2 regions of the Rhizobium sp. 05N49 genome follow, and region 1 is predicted to be linked to the other one. Evidence: riboswitches for the same ligand, from Rfam matches in the RefSeq annotation. Region 1 holds a riboswitch; the other holds the start of a gene.
What was found. Region 1 has a riboswitch for FMN ahead of AC1DF8_RS16775 (DMT family transporter). Riboswitches for the same ligand answer to the same signal wherever they lie in the genome.
Positions count from the first base shown of each region.

Region 1 (7,624 bases):
CCGGGGAACTCGCTGACAGGTCAGGGATTATCGCGCGGCGGGTCGCGCGCCAGCGCATGGTGGTCTGCGCCTCGGCGAGCTATCTCGATGCTCATGGCAGACCGGAGACTGTCGAAGATATCGGCAAGCACGATGCAATCATCTACGCGCGCTCCGCGCGCTTCAGCCCATGGCTCTTCCCGGATGGAGACCAGGCTCCAATAGAAGTTCGGCCGAGCGGCCGATTGCGGCTCGATGATCTCGATGCAATTGCAGATGCAGCGACAGCCGGCATGGGGCTTGCCTGGCTACCCTACTGGCTCATCCGCGAGCGCGTGCAGGCCGGGACGCTCGAAGTGCTGCTGCCAGGTCAGCCGGAATTTCTCTACGACTGCCATGCGCTGTGGCTGCAGACGCCGCACCTGCCGCTCAGGATCCGTCTTGCGGTCGACGCATTGGCCGCCGCACTGCCCAAATTCATGGCCTAACCCGGTCACGCCGTCAGCATGGTCGGGCCAAGGAAAAGGCCAGGCAAAGCCCGGCCTCTCCATTTCGCGGAATGTGAACTCAGTTCGTGGCGGACAGGTTGACCGGGAAGAACAGGGTTTCGCCCGAAGAATCGCTGACACCGTCATTGTCGGTCACTGCAAAGGCCTTGCCCGACGCGTCGAAGGCGAAACCTTCCAGCTTGTCGAGAACGTAGCCGTTGGTGGCCGACCTCAGGTCGCCGATGAAGTCATGGGCTTCCGTCTTCTTGACGACAGGCAGTTCGCCGCCGAGCTTGCCCGGCTTCAGGTCGGAGATTGCGACCTTGTAGAGCTTCTTCAGCTTGGCCGCGTCACCGACGAGATTGTCACGCTCGATAATGTAGACGCTGTCTCCCTGAGCCGTGATTTCGGAAAGACCGACCCAGCCACTCTCGCTCTTGTCCAGCGGGTAGCGTACGCCGCCCCATTCCTTCTTCTTCGGGTTATAGGAAACGAGCTTCACAAAACCCTTCTCGTCATCGTTCCATTCGCGCTGAACGGCCATCCACAGCGTTGCGTCATCGCCGGTGCCGATGATCGTGACACCTTCGAAGCCATAGCGGATTTCGTTGGCCAGCAGTTCCTTCGGAAGGGCGATCTCGGCCTTGATGTCGCCCTTGGCTGTGACGTTATAGAGCGCGTGCGGCACCAGGCGCTCGGTATAACCTTCCGAAGCGAGCCAGAAAGAACCATCGGCAGCAACGGCGATGCCTTCGATGTCGAGTTTCTGGGCCGGAGCGCCGTCACGCTTGACGATGAGGGCATCGGTGATGACGGCCGGCTTCTTGGTGGCGTCGATCGTGTAGATCGTCGGCTGCGAACCGAGGACGCTGTCGCTGACGGCGTAGAGCATGCCCGGCTTGCCCGGAACGGCGGCGAGGCCCGAAAGAGCTGCAAAGCCGATCGGGTTGCCGTCCTTCTCTGCGGAGACGATATGCGGATAGGCCTTCTCGCCTTCGCCGCGCTCGTAGATCATGACGTGCGAACGCGCACCACCGTCCTTGCCGAGGTCAAGCTCGTTGGCAGTAGCGAACAGGTTACGCTGGGGAATGGCGATTGCGCCTTCCGGAGAAATGCCCGACGGCAGGATCTGCAGCAGTTCCGGATCGGCACCCGTGTCCTTGTAGACACCGACGACGGAAGCGCGTTCGGCAAGAAGGAAGAACAGGTTGTCATCACCGAACCTGGCCGCTTCGAGACCTTCCGGCTCGACGCCCTTCGACGAAGAGCGGCTTTCCGGATAATGGCCGAGAGCGGCAACGGCGCGCTCGAAGGAACTGCCGGATTCGAAGAGAACCTTGCCGGTCTTGTCGAAAATGGTGAAGCCACGCGAGCCGCCTTCATAGTCGCCTTCGTTGGCAACGACGAGACGGTTGTCGTCCAGCCACTTGACCGCGTCGGGCTCACGCGGGACGCCCTTCTTCTCGCCGGTGAACTTCAGGGCACCGTCGCGCTTGGTGTCGATGCCGGAGAGGTCGACGCTGCCGGCGGTGAAATGCGTCTTCACCGTGCCGGTCGTGCCGTCGAGAATAATGATCTCGTTATTTTCCTGCAGCGTAAGCGCAATTTCGTTCTGGCTGTTGAAGGAAACGAATTCCGGCTCCGGGTCTTCAGGGGCAACGCCTGCAAGACCGGTGAGCGCAACGTGCTTGATCGTGCCGCAATCGACGGTGCCGTCGGTCTTGACCTGGAAGACGACGAGGTCGCCTGCCGGCATCTGCGGGATCTTGCCGTCGTTGACCTCTTCATCGCGTTCGTTTTCGATCGCGATTGTCCCGAGCGTCCTGTCCTTGTTGAGGGCGATCGAATCGGGCTGGCCGCCGAGGTCACAGGTCGCGTCGATCTTCTTCGAAGCGATATCGACAATTGCCAGACGGCCCGACGGCTTCTGCTTGCTTTCGCCGGTGTTGACGGCGACGAGCGCCTTGCCGGCTGCTGTCGTAACCGAGGTCGGCTCACCGTCCATCATCAGCGCGCCACCGGCCTTGGGTGCCTTGGCATCGGTGATGTCGATGAAGCCGATCGCGCCGAGCGGGCTGTCGCTGTAGATCAGCGTGTTGCCATCCTGCGAAGCGGTGATGATTTCGGCTGAGGTGGCCGAAAGCTTGTCCTTGTCGGCCGGCAGATTTGTTGCGACCGGGAAAGAGGCGATGCGGTTGAAAACCGGTTCCGCTGCTGCCGGGACCGCAACGGATGCAAGAAGCACGGCAGCGAGCGCTGCCTTGCGCGAAGACAATGTCATTGAAAAATCCCCCAATGCCGAAAAAATCGAACAGAGGGTTTTTGCGGGACTGCCATGACAGAGACATGACAGGCTGCGACATTTTGTACAGTTTGCGTCAGGCAGCCTGCCGTTCGCGACGCATCTCACTGCGCATGATGAAGAGCGAGGCGGCGAGAATGAGCGCGGCGCCCAGCCACAGATAACCAGCCGGCGCATAGCCAAAGAAAAGCCAGCCGGCGAGTACGTTCAGCGGCAGTTTCAGGTCATCGAAGGGCTGCACATAAGCGGCATCGGCGCTGGCGTAGGCGAGCGTCAGCAGATATTGCGCCACGACTGTCAGAAGGCCGGCCAGGAGGAAGAGCGCAAGCGTTGCGCCTGTCGGCACGGCGAGGCCCGACGCAAGTGCCAGGCTGCCATTGATCGGCGCGAGCAGCACCAGCAGCCAGACGGTGATCGTCTCCGGTTTCTCGATGCCCGTAAGGCTCTTTGTGATGAGCGACGAAGCACCCCAGAGAAGCGCCGAGAGGACAGGCAGGAGGGCGGCCCAGGTGAAGCTGTCCGACCATGGCTGGAGGATGATCATCGCGCCGACAAAGCCGACACCCGTTGCCATCCAGCGAGCAGGCCCGACGCGCTCACCGAGGAACAGGCGTGCGCCGAGAATGATAAAGAAGGGCGACGTCATCACAAGCGCGATCGCCTGCCAGATCGGCACCGAGGCGAGACCGGAGACCCAGGCTTCGACGCCGAGCGCGGCAAAGGCAACGCGCACGACATGCCGCCAGGGATAGCTGGTGCGCATCGCCGATAGGCCGGCCTTGCGCAAGAAGGGCAAGGAAAAGAGAAAGGCGAAGCCATATTGCCAGAAGGCTGCAGAAGCCGCCGGAAAGGCAAGCGTCATGGTCAGCCATTGGGTGACGACATTGAGAAGCGAGAAGGCAACGCCTCCGGCCACCATGAAGGCAGCGCCGGCGAAGGCGCGGGAATGCGAGACGGCTAGGGAATTCTGATTCATGTCTTCCATCCAGTACAGGGACCAAACATAAATCAGGACGCATGAGGCGACGGCACGCAGACGCGGCAGTCCCCTGCCCCGCACGGCCATGCTCATTCTCTTTCATCCGGACTTTAACCGTCGGCTCCGGAATCACACCGGATCTGCTGACCCTTCCTTGACCGAAGCTTCGGAAGGCGCTCGCGGGCTCGGGCCGAAACCCTTACCGCCGGTGGGGACTTTCACCCCGCCCTGAGAACACGAGCGTCGTAAAACAAACCGGCGCGTGCGGCAAGCGCCGAAAACAAAAAGGGGTCCGGCGATGCCGAACCCCTCAAAATCCTGCGCGGCCGTTCTCGTTTACGGCCGGCGGACTATCTCGTATCAGCCGTTGACGGCGTCCTTCAGGCCCTTGCCGGGCGTGAACTTCGGCACGTTGCGTGCCGGAATGTCGACTTCGGCGCCGGTCGAAGGGTTACGGCCCTTCGTGGCAGCGCGATGGGAAACCGTGAAGCTGCCGAAGCCAGCGAGGCGAACGTCGCCCTTGCTCTTCAGTTCAGCCTGTACAACGTCGAAAACTGCGTCGACGGCAGATGCTGCATCAGACTTCGTCAGTCCAGCCTTTTCGGCTACTGCGGACACGAGTTCATTCTTGTTCATGTTTCCACCCCTTTCTAAATGGTTTGAAACAACTCAATCTGTAAGCTAGGCGCAGAAATCGCTTTCATCAGGCCCGCCGAGAACCCAAAAACCCTGCAAATCAAGGAAAAGCAAGCGTCTACATGACGTTTTCACAAAAAAGGCCGGCGTTTCCGCCGGCCTTTTTCACGATTTGCAACAATTGGGCGTAAATGTGGCCGCCAAAGCTCAATGAGCTATGGCTGCACCTGCGTCATCGAGCCCTTCGACAGTCGCGATGACGGGCGTTTCAACCGTGCCATCCCATTCGATCGGCTCGGGACGACGGACCAGCGCGTGCTTGATCACCTCGCCCATACGGGAGACCGGAATGATCTCCATGCTGTTCTTCACGTTGTCAGGAATTTCGGCCAAGTCCTTGGCGTTCTCTTCCGGAATCAGCACCTTCTTGATGCCGCCGCGCAGAGCCGCAAGCAGCTTTTCCTTCAGGCCACCGATCGGCAGGACGCGGCCGCGCAGGGTGATCTCACCCGTCATTGCCACATCCTTGTTGACCGGAATGCCGGTCATGATCGAGACGATCGCGGTTGCCATCGCGACGCCGGCAGACGGACCATCCTTCGGCGTTGCACCTTCCGGCACGTGCACGTGGATGTCGCTCTTGTCGAAGCGCGGTGGTTCGATGCCGAAATCGACGGCGCGCGAGCGGACGTAAGAAGCCGCTGCCGAAATCGATTCCTTCATGACTTCCTTCAGGTTGCCGGTGACGGTCATGCGGCCCTTACCGGGCATCATGACGCCTTCGATCGTCAGCAACTCACCGCCGACTTCCGTCCAGGCAAGACCCGTGACAACACCGACCTGATCTTCGCGTTCAGCTTCGCCGTGGCGGAAGCGCGGAACGCCGAGATAGTCGTCGATGTTCGCGGCCGTGACGTGAACCGACTTCGTCTTGCCCTTGATGATCTCGGTGACCGCCTTGCGGGCGAGCTTCATCAATTCGCGTTCGAAGTTACGCACACCGGCTTCGCGGGTGTACTGCTGGCTGATCGCCATCAGGGCATCGTCGCTGACCGAGAATTCGTTCGGCTGCAGCGCATGTTCCTTGATGGCCTTCGGCAGCAGGTGCCGCTTGGCGATCTCGCGCTTTTCGTCTTCGGTATAGCCGGCGATACGGATGATCTCCATGCGGTCCATCAGCGGAGCCGGGATGTTCAGCGTATTCGCCGTCGTGATGAACATCACGTCCGACAGATCGTATTCGACTTCCAGGTAGTGATCCATGAAGGTCGAGTTCTGCGCCGGGTCGAGCACTTCCAGCAGAGCCGAAGAAGGATCACCGCGATAGTCCTGGCCGAGCTTGTCGATTTCGTCGAGCAGGAACAGCGGGTTGGACTTCTTCGCCTTCTTCATCGACTGGATGACCTTGCCGGGCATCGAGCCGATATAGGTGCGGCGGTGACCGCGGATTTCAGCTTCGTCACGAACGCCGCCAAGAGCCATACGAACATATTCACGGCCGGTTGCCTTGGCGATCGACTGGGCGAGCGAGGTCTTGCCGACGCCCGGAGGGCCGACGAGGCACAGGATCGGACCCTTGATCTTGGTGGCGCGGGCCTGAACAGCCAGATACTCGACGATGCGCTCCTTGACCTTCTCAAGACCGAAATGATCGGCTTCGAGGATCTTCTCGGCATTGTTGAGATCGGCCTTGATCTTCGACTTCTTGCCCCAGGGGATACCGAGCAGCCAATCCAGATAGTTGCGCACGACGGTGGCTTCAGCCGACATCGGGCTCATCTGGCGCAGCTTCTTCAGCTCCGCATCAGCCTTTTCACGGGCTTCCTTGGACAGCTTCGTCTTCGCGATGCGCTCTTCCAGTTCGCTCATCTCGTCGCGGCCTTCCTCGCCGTCGCCGAGTTCCTTCTGGATCGCCTTCATCTGTTCATTCAGGTAGTATTCGCGCTGGGTCTTCTCCATCTGGCGCTTGACGCGCGAACGGATGCGCTTTTCGACCTGCAGGACCGAGATCTCGCCTTCCATGAAGCCGAGCGCCTTTTCGAGGCGGGCCTTGACGCTGGTGGTCTCCAGCATCTCCTGCTTCTCGGTGATCTTGATCGAGAGGTGCGAGGCGACCGTATCGGCGAGCTTTGAATAGTCGTCGATCTGGCTTGCCGCACCGACAACCTCGGGCGAAATCTTCTTGTTGAGCTTCACGTAGCTCTCGAATTCCGACACGACCGAACGCGACAGGGCTTCCAGCTCGACCGGATCGTCATGCGGCTCTTCGAGCACATGGCCGAGGGCTTCGTAGAAATCTTCGCGGCTCGTATAGGTATCGATCTCGGCGCGTGCGCGGCCTTCGACCAGAACCTTCACCGTGCCGTCAGGAAGCTTCAGGAGCTGCAGCACGTTGGCAACCGTACCGACGCGGTGGATCGCAGACGGATCCGGATCGTCATCGCTGGCGTTGATCTGGGTGACCAGCATGATCTGCTTGTCGGAACCCATGACCTCTTCGAGCGCGCGGATCGACTTTTCCCGCCCGACGAACAGCGGCACGATCATATGGGGGAAAACCACGATGTCGCGCAGGGGGAGAACAGGATAAGCGGTGCTGCTCGCTACAGACGTTTTCTTCGTCATTTTTATTCCTTTCCATCGTCCCGTTACCGGGCTCTTTGGCGCGGCCGCTTGGGACCGGCCGGCACTCTCACTTGCTGTTACAAGTGGAGGTTCTGACTACGCTTTTCAAGCCACGTTAACGCCCGCGTTCCACGGTTGTGACAGCTTTATTACATGGAACGCCAACACAATGAAGCGCCTATCTGGAGCGACGCTGACCATTTCCGAACGGCCTAAAATAACAACACCAGCAACACGCTACGGAATCACAGCATCATTGCCAAGGGTCATCCTTTGCGCAATATCGGCCAAGGCTGTTTTCAACCTTGCCCGCAACTATTATCAGCGCCTGGCATAGGTTTTCAAATAGAAAGGGGCCTGCACAAGGCAAGCCCCTTAAAATAGCGGTTTTTAACCCAAGCTTCAGGCCGAGACGTTTGCCTTCTCGTCCTGGCGGTCGGCGTAGATATACAGCGGGCGGGCCGAGCCGCGGGCGACCTCTTCCGAGATGACGACCTCGCGCACGCCTTCCAGCGCCGGCAGTTCGAACATCGTATCGAGCAGGATCTTTTCCATGATCGAACGCAGGCCGCGAGCGCCGGTCTTGCGGATGATCGCCTTGCGGGCGATTTCACG
Region 1 is NZ_JBFTME010000007.1:269,203-276,826, reverse strand. Features, by position in the region: gene AC1DF8_RS16785 (LysR family transcriptional regulator) at 1-467, shown strand, start outside; gene AC1DF8_RS16780 (esterase-like activity of phytase family protein) at 547-2,763, opposite strand; gene AC1DF8_RS16775 (DMT family transporter) at 2,846-3,754, opposite strand; FMN riboswitch at 3,836-3,988, opposite strand; gene AC1DF8_RS16770 (HU family DNA-binding protein) at 4,109-4,384, opposite strand; gene lon (endopeptidase La) at 4,592-7,009, opposite strand; gene AC1DF8_RS16760 (hypothetical protein) at 6,978-7,346, shown strand; gene clpX (ATP-dependent Clp protease ATP-binding subunit ClpX) at 7,412-7,624, opposite strand, start outside.

Region 2 (7,624 bases), on a different contig from region 1:
GGAATCACTGAAGGCCAATCCGGACGTCAAGGTTGTTGCCGAACAGTATTCCAACAACTGGTTCCAGGACGAAGGCTTCCAGATCATGCAGAACATGCTGCAGGCCAATCCGGATGTCACGATCGTCTTCGCTCAGGCAGACGCGCTGGCGCTTGGTGCCGCCCAGGCAATCAAGGTTGCAAACCCTTCGCAGAAGATCGTCGTTGGCGGTTTCGATGGTGATACTGCCGCCCTCGAAGCTCTCAGCAAGGGTGTCTTCGATGTGACGGCCACGCAGCAGACCCAGAAGATGGGCCGTGAAGCCGTCGCTAACGCCATCAAGCTTGTCGCTGGCGAAAAGGTTCCGCCGGTTCAGCTTCTCGATGCGACGCTGACGACCAAGGAAAATGTAGCAGGCTTCATCGCCAACCATCCTTAATCAGCCGAAATCTCGAGGAGGTGTGTTGTGACCGAGCCGGTTCTTTCCCTGAGGGGCATATCCAAGCGCTACGGACCGCTCCAGGTTCTGAAAAATGTGGACCTGGACGTCTATCCCGGCGAGGTGGTGGCACTTCTCGGTGAAAACGGCGCCGGCAAGTCGACGCTGTCAGGCATCATTGCCGGATCACGCACACCTTCCGAGGGCTCGATGACATGGCTGGGGCAGCCTTATGCCCCGGCCGCTCCGCGCGAGGCGATCGACAAGGGCGTCGTGCTGATCCATCAGGAATTGCAGCTTCTGCCGCATCTTTCCATCGCCGAAAATGTCTTTATCGGCCGATGGCCCATGAAGAATGGCGTCGTCGACCGCACCCAGATGGTCCGCCGTGCTCAGGAGCAACTCGCGCGGCTGAACCTGCACATTCCCGCGACCCGAAAGGTTGCCGGTCTTTCGACCGCCAATCAGCAGCTGATCGAGATTGCCAAGGCGCTGGCGCTCAACGCAAAACTCCTGATCCTCGACGAGCCGACCGCAGCCCTTGGCGGCGCGGAGACGGAGGCCTTGTTCGAGCAGGTCCGCAAGCTCCGCTCCGAGGGTGTCGGGATCATCTACATATCCCACCGCATGGAAGAGATCAAAAAGATCACCGACCGTATCGTCGTGCTTCGCGATGGAGAGCGCGTCCATGAATTTGCCGACAGCGCGACGCCGGTGCGCACGATCGTCGAGAGCATGGTCGGCCGCTCGCTCGATCGCATGTTTCCGACCCTTCCCGAGCCGACGAGCAGGCCCGTGCTTGAGGTATCCGGCCTGACGTCGCCGGACGATTCCTTCCGCGATGTGAGTTTCGACGTTCATGCCGGCGAGATCCTCGGCATCGCCGGCCTCGTCGGCGCCGGTCGCACCGAGCTCGTGCGGGCGATTTCCGGTGCCGATCCAATCAGCGCCGGCTCGATCAGGCTGGAAGGCGAAGCGCTGAAGCTGCGCAGCCCTGCGGATGCGATCGCCAAGGGCATTGTGATGGTGCCCGAGGACCGCAAGGACCAGGGCCTCGTGGTTGCACATAAGATCAGCGAGAACATCATTTACGCCAATCTCGACAAGCTTGGCGGGCGCTGGCTCACCTCGGGCGTGAAACGCGTTTTCGCCGAAAAGGCGGTGACGAAATTCGGCGTGAAGGGACGCGCGGAGCAATTCGCTTCCGATCTCTCGGGCGGCAACCAGCAGAAGGTCGTCATCGCCAAATGGCTGATGCGTGATCCCAAGGTCGTGGTGCTGGACGAGCCGACACGGGGCATCGATGTCGGCGCCCGCGCCGGCATCTACGACATCATCGTCAACCTCGCCAAACAGGGTGTTGCTGTCATCGTCGTGAGCTCCGACCTCGAGGAGGTTCTCGGCGTGTCGAACCGCATTCTCGTGCTGGCGCAGGGCAAACAGGCAGGCATTCTGAAGCGTGACGAGGCAAACGACGTCTCGGTCATGGAACTGGCGACAATCTAGGCAAAGACAGAAAGGAAGAGCGGTGTCCGACATCTCTCTGAACGCACCAAAACTATTCGATCTCAGCGGCCAGGTCGCCATCGTGACGGGCGCCGGCAGCGGCATCGGGCAAAGGATCGCGATTGGTCTTGCCCAGTGCGGCGCCGATGTGGCGCTTCTCGATCGCCGCACCGATGACGGCCTTGCCACCACTGCCAGCCATATCCGGGCTGCCGGCCGCCGCTCGATCGAGATTGCCGCCGATGTCACCAGCAAGTCGTCTCTGGCGGATGCGGTCGCCCGCACTGAAGCCGATCTCGGGGCTCTCTCGCTTGCCGTCAATGCGGCCGGAATCGCCAACGCCAATCCCGCCGAGGAGATGGAAGAGGACCAGTATCAGACGCTGATGGACATCAACCTGAAGGGCATCTTCCTGTCTTGCCAGGCCGAAGCGCGGGCCATGTTGAAGAATGGCCGCGGGTCGATCGTCAACATCGCCTCCATGTCGGGCGTTATAGTCAATCGCGGTTTGAGCCAGGCCCATTACAATGCCTCGAAAGCGGGCGTGATCCATATGTCGAAGTCGTTCGCCATGGAGTGGGTCGGGCGCGGCATCCGCGTCAACACGATTTCGCCGGGCTATACGGCAACGCCGATGAACACCCGGCCGGAGATGGTACATCAGACCAAGCTCTTCGAAGAGCAGACGCCGATGCAGCGCATGGCCGGTGTCGATGAGATGGTCGGTCCGGCGGTCTTCCTGCTTTCGAATGCCGCAAGTTTCGTGACGGGCGTCGATCTGCTCGTCGACGGCGGCTTCTGCTGCTGGTGATACGATGCGCAAGCTGATCGCAGGCAACTGGAAAATGAACGGTCTCATCTCCTCCCAAGCTGAGATCGAGGCGCTGAAGGGACTAACGGGCGGTGCGACGTGCGATATCGTCGTCTGCCCGCCCCTCACGCTGATCGATCGCGCGGTGGAGCGGGTCAGGGATTCGAACCTGGCCGTCGGCGCACAGGATTGCCATGCGCAGCAGTCAGGTGCGCATACGGGCGATGTCTCTGCTGAAATGCTTGCCGATGTCGGCGCGCGCTATGTCATCCTCGGGCATTCCGAGCGCCGTGTGTCTCACGGCGAAGATGATGAAATTGTCCTTGCAAAGGCGATTGCCGCTCGTCGGGCGGGCCTGATCGCGATCGTGTGCGTCGGTGAAACGCGGCACGAGCGCGATGAAGGGCGAGCGATCGAAGTTGTTGGCGGGCAGCTCAGAGAATCCGTCCCCGAGGGAGCAACGAGCGCCAATCTCGTCATCGCCTACGAACCCGTATGGGCGATAGGAACCGGGCTGGTGCCGACCAACGAACAGATTGAGGAGGTCCATGCCGCGATCCGGCAGATGCTCGAAGAGCGGCTGGGCGATGACGGCCATTCGGTCAGGATCCTCTATGGCGGTTCGGTCAAGGCATCCAATGCCGAGGCGATTTTCGGGCTTCGCAATGTGGATGGAGCGCTGGTCGGCGGTGCTTCGCTGAAGGCATCGGAATTTGCCGGGATCATTTCTGCAGCCGTTTGAAGTCTGGTGAGGAGCCAAGTGTCGCCGGTTTGCAAAACGGCTCTCCGCGAGGCTCCAACGAAAGGATAAAGAGAATGCAACGCTTCGAAAACAAGACCGTGGTTATTACGGGTGCAAGCCGCGGTATCGGTGCGGCGATTGCCAAACGCTTCGCGCGCGAGGGCGCCAATCTCGTGGTTTCCGCCAATGAGGAGAGCGTGCATGCTGTCGCCGGGCAGATCAAGGCCGACGGCGGAAAGGCGATCTCCTTTGTTGGCGACGTCACTGACAAGACAAGCGTCAAAGCTCTCTATGACGCCGCTGAGGAGGCCTTCGGTGCCGTCGACGTCTCAATCCAGAATGCCGGTGTCATCACCATCGCCCGCATCGAGGACATGACCGAGGGCGAGTGGGACAAGGTCATGGCAGTCAATACCAAGGGCGTGTTCCTCTGTGCCCAGGAAGCGATCGCTCGCATGCGCAAACATGGTCGCGGCGGACGTATCATCAACACGGCGTCCGGACAGGCGCGCGACGGCTTCATCTATACGCCGCATTATGCTGCCTCGAAGATGGGCGTCGTCGGCATCACCCAAAGCCTTGCGAAGGAAGTCGCGACCGATGGTATCACCGTCAACGCCTTCTGCCCGGGCATAATCGAAACCGACATGTGGGCCTATAACGACCAGGCATGGGGCAAACTGCTCGGCAACTACGCACCCGGCGAGCTCATGAAAGAATGGGTCGAAGGCATCCCGATGAAGCGCGCCGGATCGGGCGAAGACGTCGCCGGCCTTGTCACTTTTCTTGCAAGCGATGACGCGGCCTATATCACCGGCCAGACCATCAATGTCGATGGTGGGCTGATCATGTCCTAGCGCTGTTCGACAATAGGAAACGGTGCTTTCATCACGGAGAAGCAATTCTCGCGACGTGATCTGTACCCAACCTCTTGCAGAACAAGCCATTCGTCATTTACATAAGCAGTGTTCTCAGGGCGGGGTGCAATTCCCCACCGGCGGTATCGAGGCAACTCGGAGCCCGCGAGCGCCTTCGTGAAAGCGAAGGGTCAGCAGATCCGGTGAGATGCCGGAGCCGACGGTCACAGTCCGGATGGAAGAGAGCAACGCAGAGGACGCCGCTCGGCATGCGGCGTTTCATATGCTTGTTCGCCCAAGGGATAATGGTGGCTTTTGACAGGCCATGAATGCCGCTCACGCGGCTAACCCTTGAAAGGCAGAGAAATGGCAATTTCCAAGATAGAAGATGCGATCGCCGCGATTGCGCGGGGCGAGATCGTGGTTGTCGTCGACGACCGCGATCGGGAAAACGAGGGCGACCTCGTCATTGCATCCGAAGCGATCACCCCGCAGGCAATCGCCTTCATGATGAATTATGCCCGTGGCCTCATCTGCGTGGCCATGGAAGGTGAGCGGTTGGACGAACTGCAGATCCCGCAGATGGTCCCCAACAATACCGAACTCCTGAAGACGGCGTTCACCGTCTCGGTTGACTATATCCCTGAAACGACAACCGGTATTTCAGCCGCTGACCGCGCCGCAACCGTTCGCGCGCTCATCGGCGAGGATTCCCGCCCTGAGGATTTTGCGCGGCCCGGTCATATCTTCCCGCTGCGTGCGCATCCGAACGGCGTGCTTTCGCGTCCGGGCCATACGGAGGCGGCTGTCGACCTTGCAAGGCTTGCCGGCCTGTCGCCCTCGGGTGTCATCTGTGAAGTGGCCAATGATGATGGCACGATGGCGCGTCTGCCGGAGCTTGAGCAGTTTGCCGAGCGGCACGGCCTTCACCTGATCACCATCGAGGATCTCATTGCCTATCGGGGCGCGAGCGCGGCTGGTAGGGCTGCCTAGCTGCCGGTTGAGCAGTAAGCAGAGCGAGCTCAGTCGGCTCAAGGAAGGCCCGAACATTCGGGCCTTCGATATTTTCCAACCCGTCAGACGACGAGTGCCAGCACCGGCCCCTGATCGTCCGCCTTGCCTTCCGGTTCCTGGTCAGCCGTGGCTTCCGGGGTGTCCGAGGCCAGCAGATTGAGCTCCCGACGTTCTTTCTCCGATACGATCGCGAGATCGATGACCTTCTGCAGATTGGCGGCGTGGCGGAAGGTGGGATCGTCCTGCTTGCCGGTCCTGACCGCTTCTGCAAAACGCTGATAATTGGTCAGCACTGCCGGCACCTCGATATCACGCCAGGTGGCGCTTTCAATGTCGTCGCCGAAGCAGCCGCGAAGATCCGAACCATCCGGGCGGTGGATGACTTCGAGGCTGCCTTTTTCGCCATAGATGCGCAGCTTCAGCTCGTTCAGATGGCCGGTCGCCCAGCGGGTCGCATGAATGACGCCGAGCGCGCCATTGGTGAAATCGACCGACATGGTGAAGCTGTCATTGGCATCGAGCATGTACTCGCCAATCTGCCCGCCGGGTGCCTTGTTGAAGGTCTTCAGCCGCGCAAAGACGTGATCGATGTCAGTCGCCGCACCATAGGCGGCAAAATCCAGGATATGGATGCCGACATCCCCGAGCACGCCGTTCGATCCGTGGCCGGTAGACAAACGCCAGAGCCAGCGCGATTCCGTGCGCCAGTCGCCCCAGGCGCGCGATACCAGCCAGCTCTGCAGATAGGACGCTTCCACATGACGAATAGTGCCGAGTTCGCCGGCCAGTACCATCTCGCGGGCGCGCTGCAGCGGTGCGACATTGCGATAGGTAAGGTTCACCATGTTGATGACGCCGGCCGCTTCCGCGGCTTCCGTCATTTCCAAGGCATGCGCATAGTTTTCCGCCAGCGGCTTCTCGCAAAAGACGTGCTTGCCGGCGGCGATCAGCGCGAGGCTTGTCGCGTGGTGGATGCGGTCAGGCGTTACATTTGTGGCTGCATCGAATTCGCCCCAAGCGATCGCCTCGTCGAGCGTGCTGAAGCGTTTTTCGATGTTGAAATGATCGGCGAACTCATCGAGCCGGCCCCGATCCGTATCGACGGCGCCGACCACCTCGACACCGTCGATGGCGAGGAAGTTGGCAACCTGGTTTTTGGCCATCGTGCCCGTACCAAGAACGAGTAGACGCATTTCTATTCTCCTCAGCGGTAACCGGCTTCGCCGGCCTGATGCAGTCTCGGGCCGCGTTCGACGATCGGCTCCAGTGCTTTTTCTACCGGCACATTCGGAGCATCGGTGATGCTCTTCAGATCGCCTTGCGGGTTATAGGCCCACTTCACGCCATTGATCAGCACCTTCTGCACGGTTGCATCGTGATAGGTCGGGTAGGTTTCGTGACCGGGACGGAAATAGAAGATGTTGCCGGCACCACGCCGCCACGTCAGGCCCGAACGGAAGACTTCGCCGCCCTGGAACCAGGAGATGAAGACCGTCTCCAACGGCTCCGGCACGGAAAACTGCTCGCCGTACATTTCCTCGTTTTCCAGTTCGAAATGCTCGCCGATACCGGCTGCGATCGGATGGCGCTGATTGATCGTCCACAGTCGCTCGCGCTCGCCCGCCTCGCGCCATTTGAGTGCGCAGGGAGTGCCCATCAGCCGCTTGAAGATCTTCGAGAAATGGCCGGAATGCAGCACCAAGAGGCCCATGCCTTCCCAGACCCGCTTGGCGACGCGCTCCACGACGACGTCGGACACAGCACCATGACCCTTGTGACCCCACCAGGTCAGGACATCGGTCTCGGCAAGCCGGGCTTCGGTGAGACCATGCTCGGGCTCCTGCAGTGTCGCCGTCGTCGCCGAAATCGCCGGATCCGTGTTCAGCGCCTTGGCGATGGTCGTGTGCATGCCTTCAGGGTAGATGCCCCGGACGATCTCATTGGTTGTCTCATGGATGTTCTCTCCCCATACGACGGTGCGAATGGCCATGACTATGCTCCTTTACAGCAAGTAGCGGACCGGAACCGATGGGAGGCGGTCAGATCCTGTTGGTTTGATGGGTTGTTCAGGCAGCGCCCTTGAAAGGAACCCTTTCGAGGGCGCGTCCGGATTGGTCGAAGCGGTGAATGCGGCCGTTGAGCGGCGATACGCCCAATTGTTGGCCGGGCTGATGGCTGGACACGCCGGTCTCTCGAACGATGAGCGGCTCCGCGGAGCCGATGTCGAGGTAGACGAAACTGTCCGATCCGAGGATTTCGGAATGGATGACGGTACC
Region 2 is NZ_JBFTME010000004.1:154,505-162,128, forward strand. Features, by position in the region: gene AC1DF8_RS10330 (sugar ABC transporter substrate-binding protein) at 1-418, shown strand, start outside; gene AC1DF8_RS10335 (sugar ABC transporter ATP-binding protein) at 446-1,924, shown strand; gene AC1DF8_RS10340 (SDR family oxidoreductase) at 1,947-2,735, shown strand; gene tpiA (triose-phosphate isomerase) at 2,740-3,477, shown strand; gene AC1DF8_RS10350 (glucose 1-dehydrogenase) at 3,552-4,334, shown strand; FMN riboswitch at 4,441-4,585, shown strand; gene ribB (3,4-dihydroxy-2-butanone-4-phosphate synthase) at 4,701-5,327, shown strand; gene AC1DF8_RS10360 (Gfo/Idh/MocA family protein) at 5,411-6,541, opposite strand; gene AC1DF8_RS10365 (ThuA domain-containing protein) at 6,553-7,338, opposite strand; gene AC1DF8_RS10370 (ABC transporter ATP-binding protein) at 7,415-7,624, opposite strand, start outside.
Region 2: another riboswitch for FMN. It lies ahead of ribB (3,4-dihydroxy-2-butanone-4-phosphate synthase); the one in region 1 lies ahead of AC1DF8_RS16775 (DMT family transporter).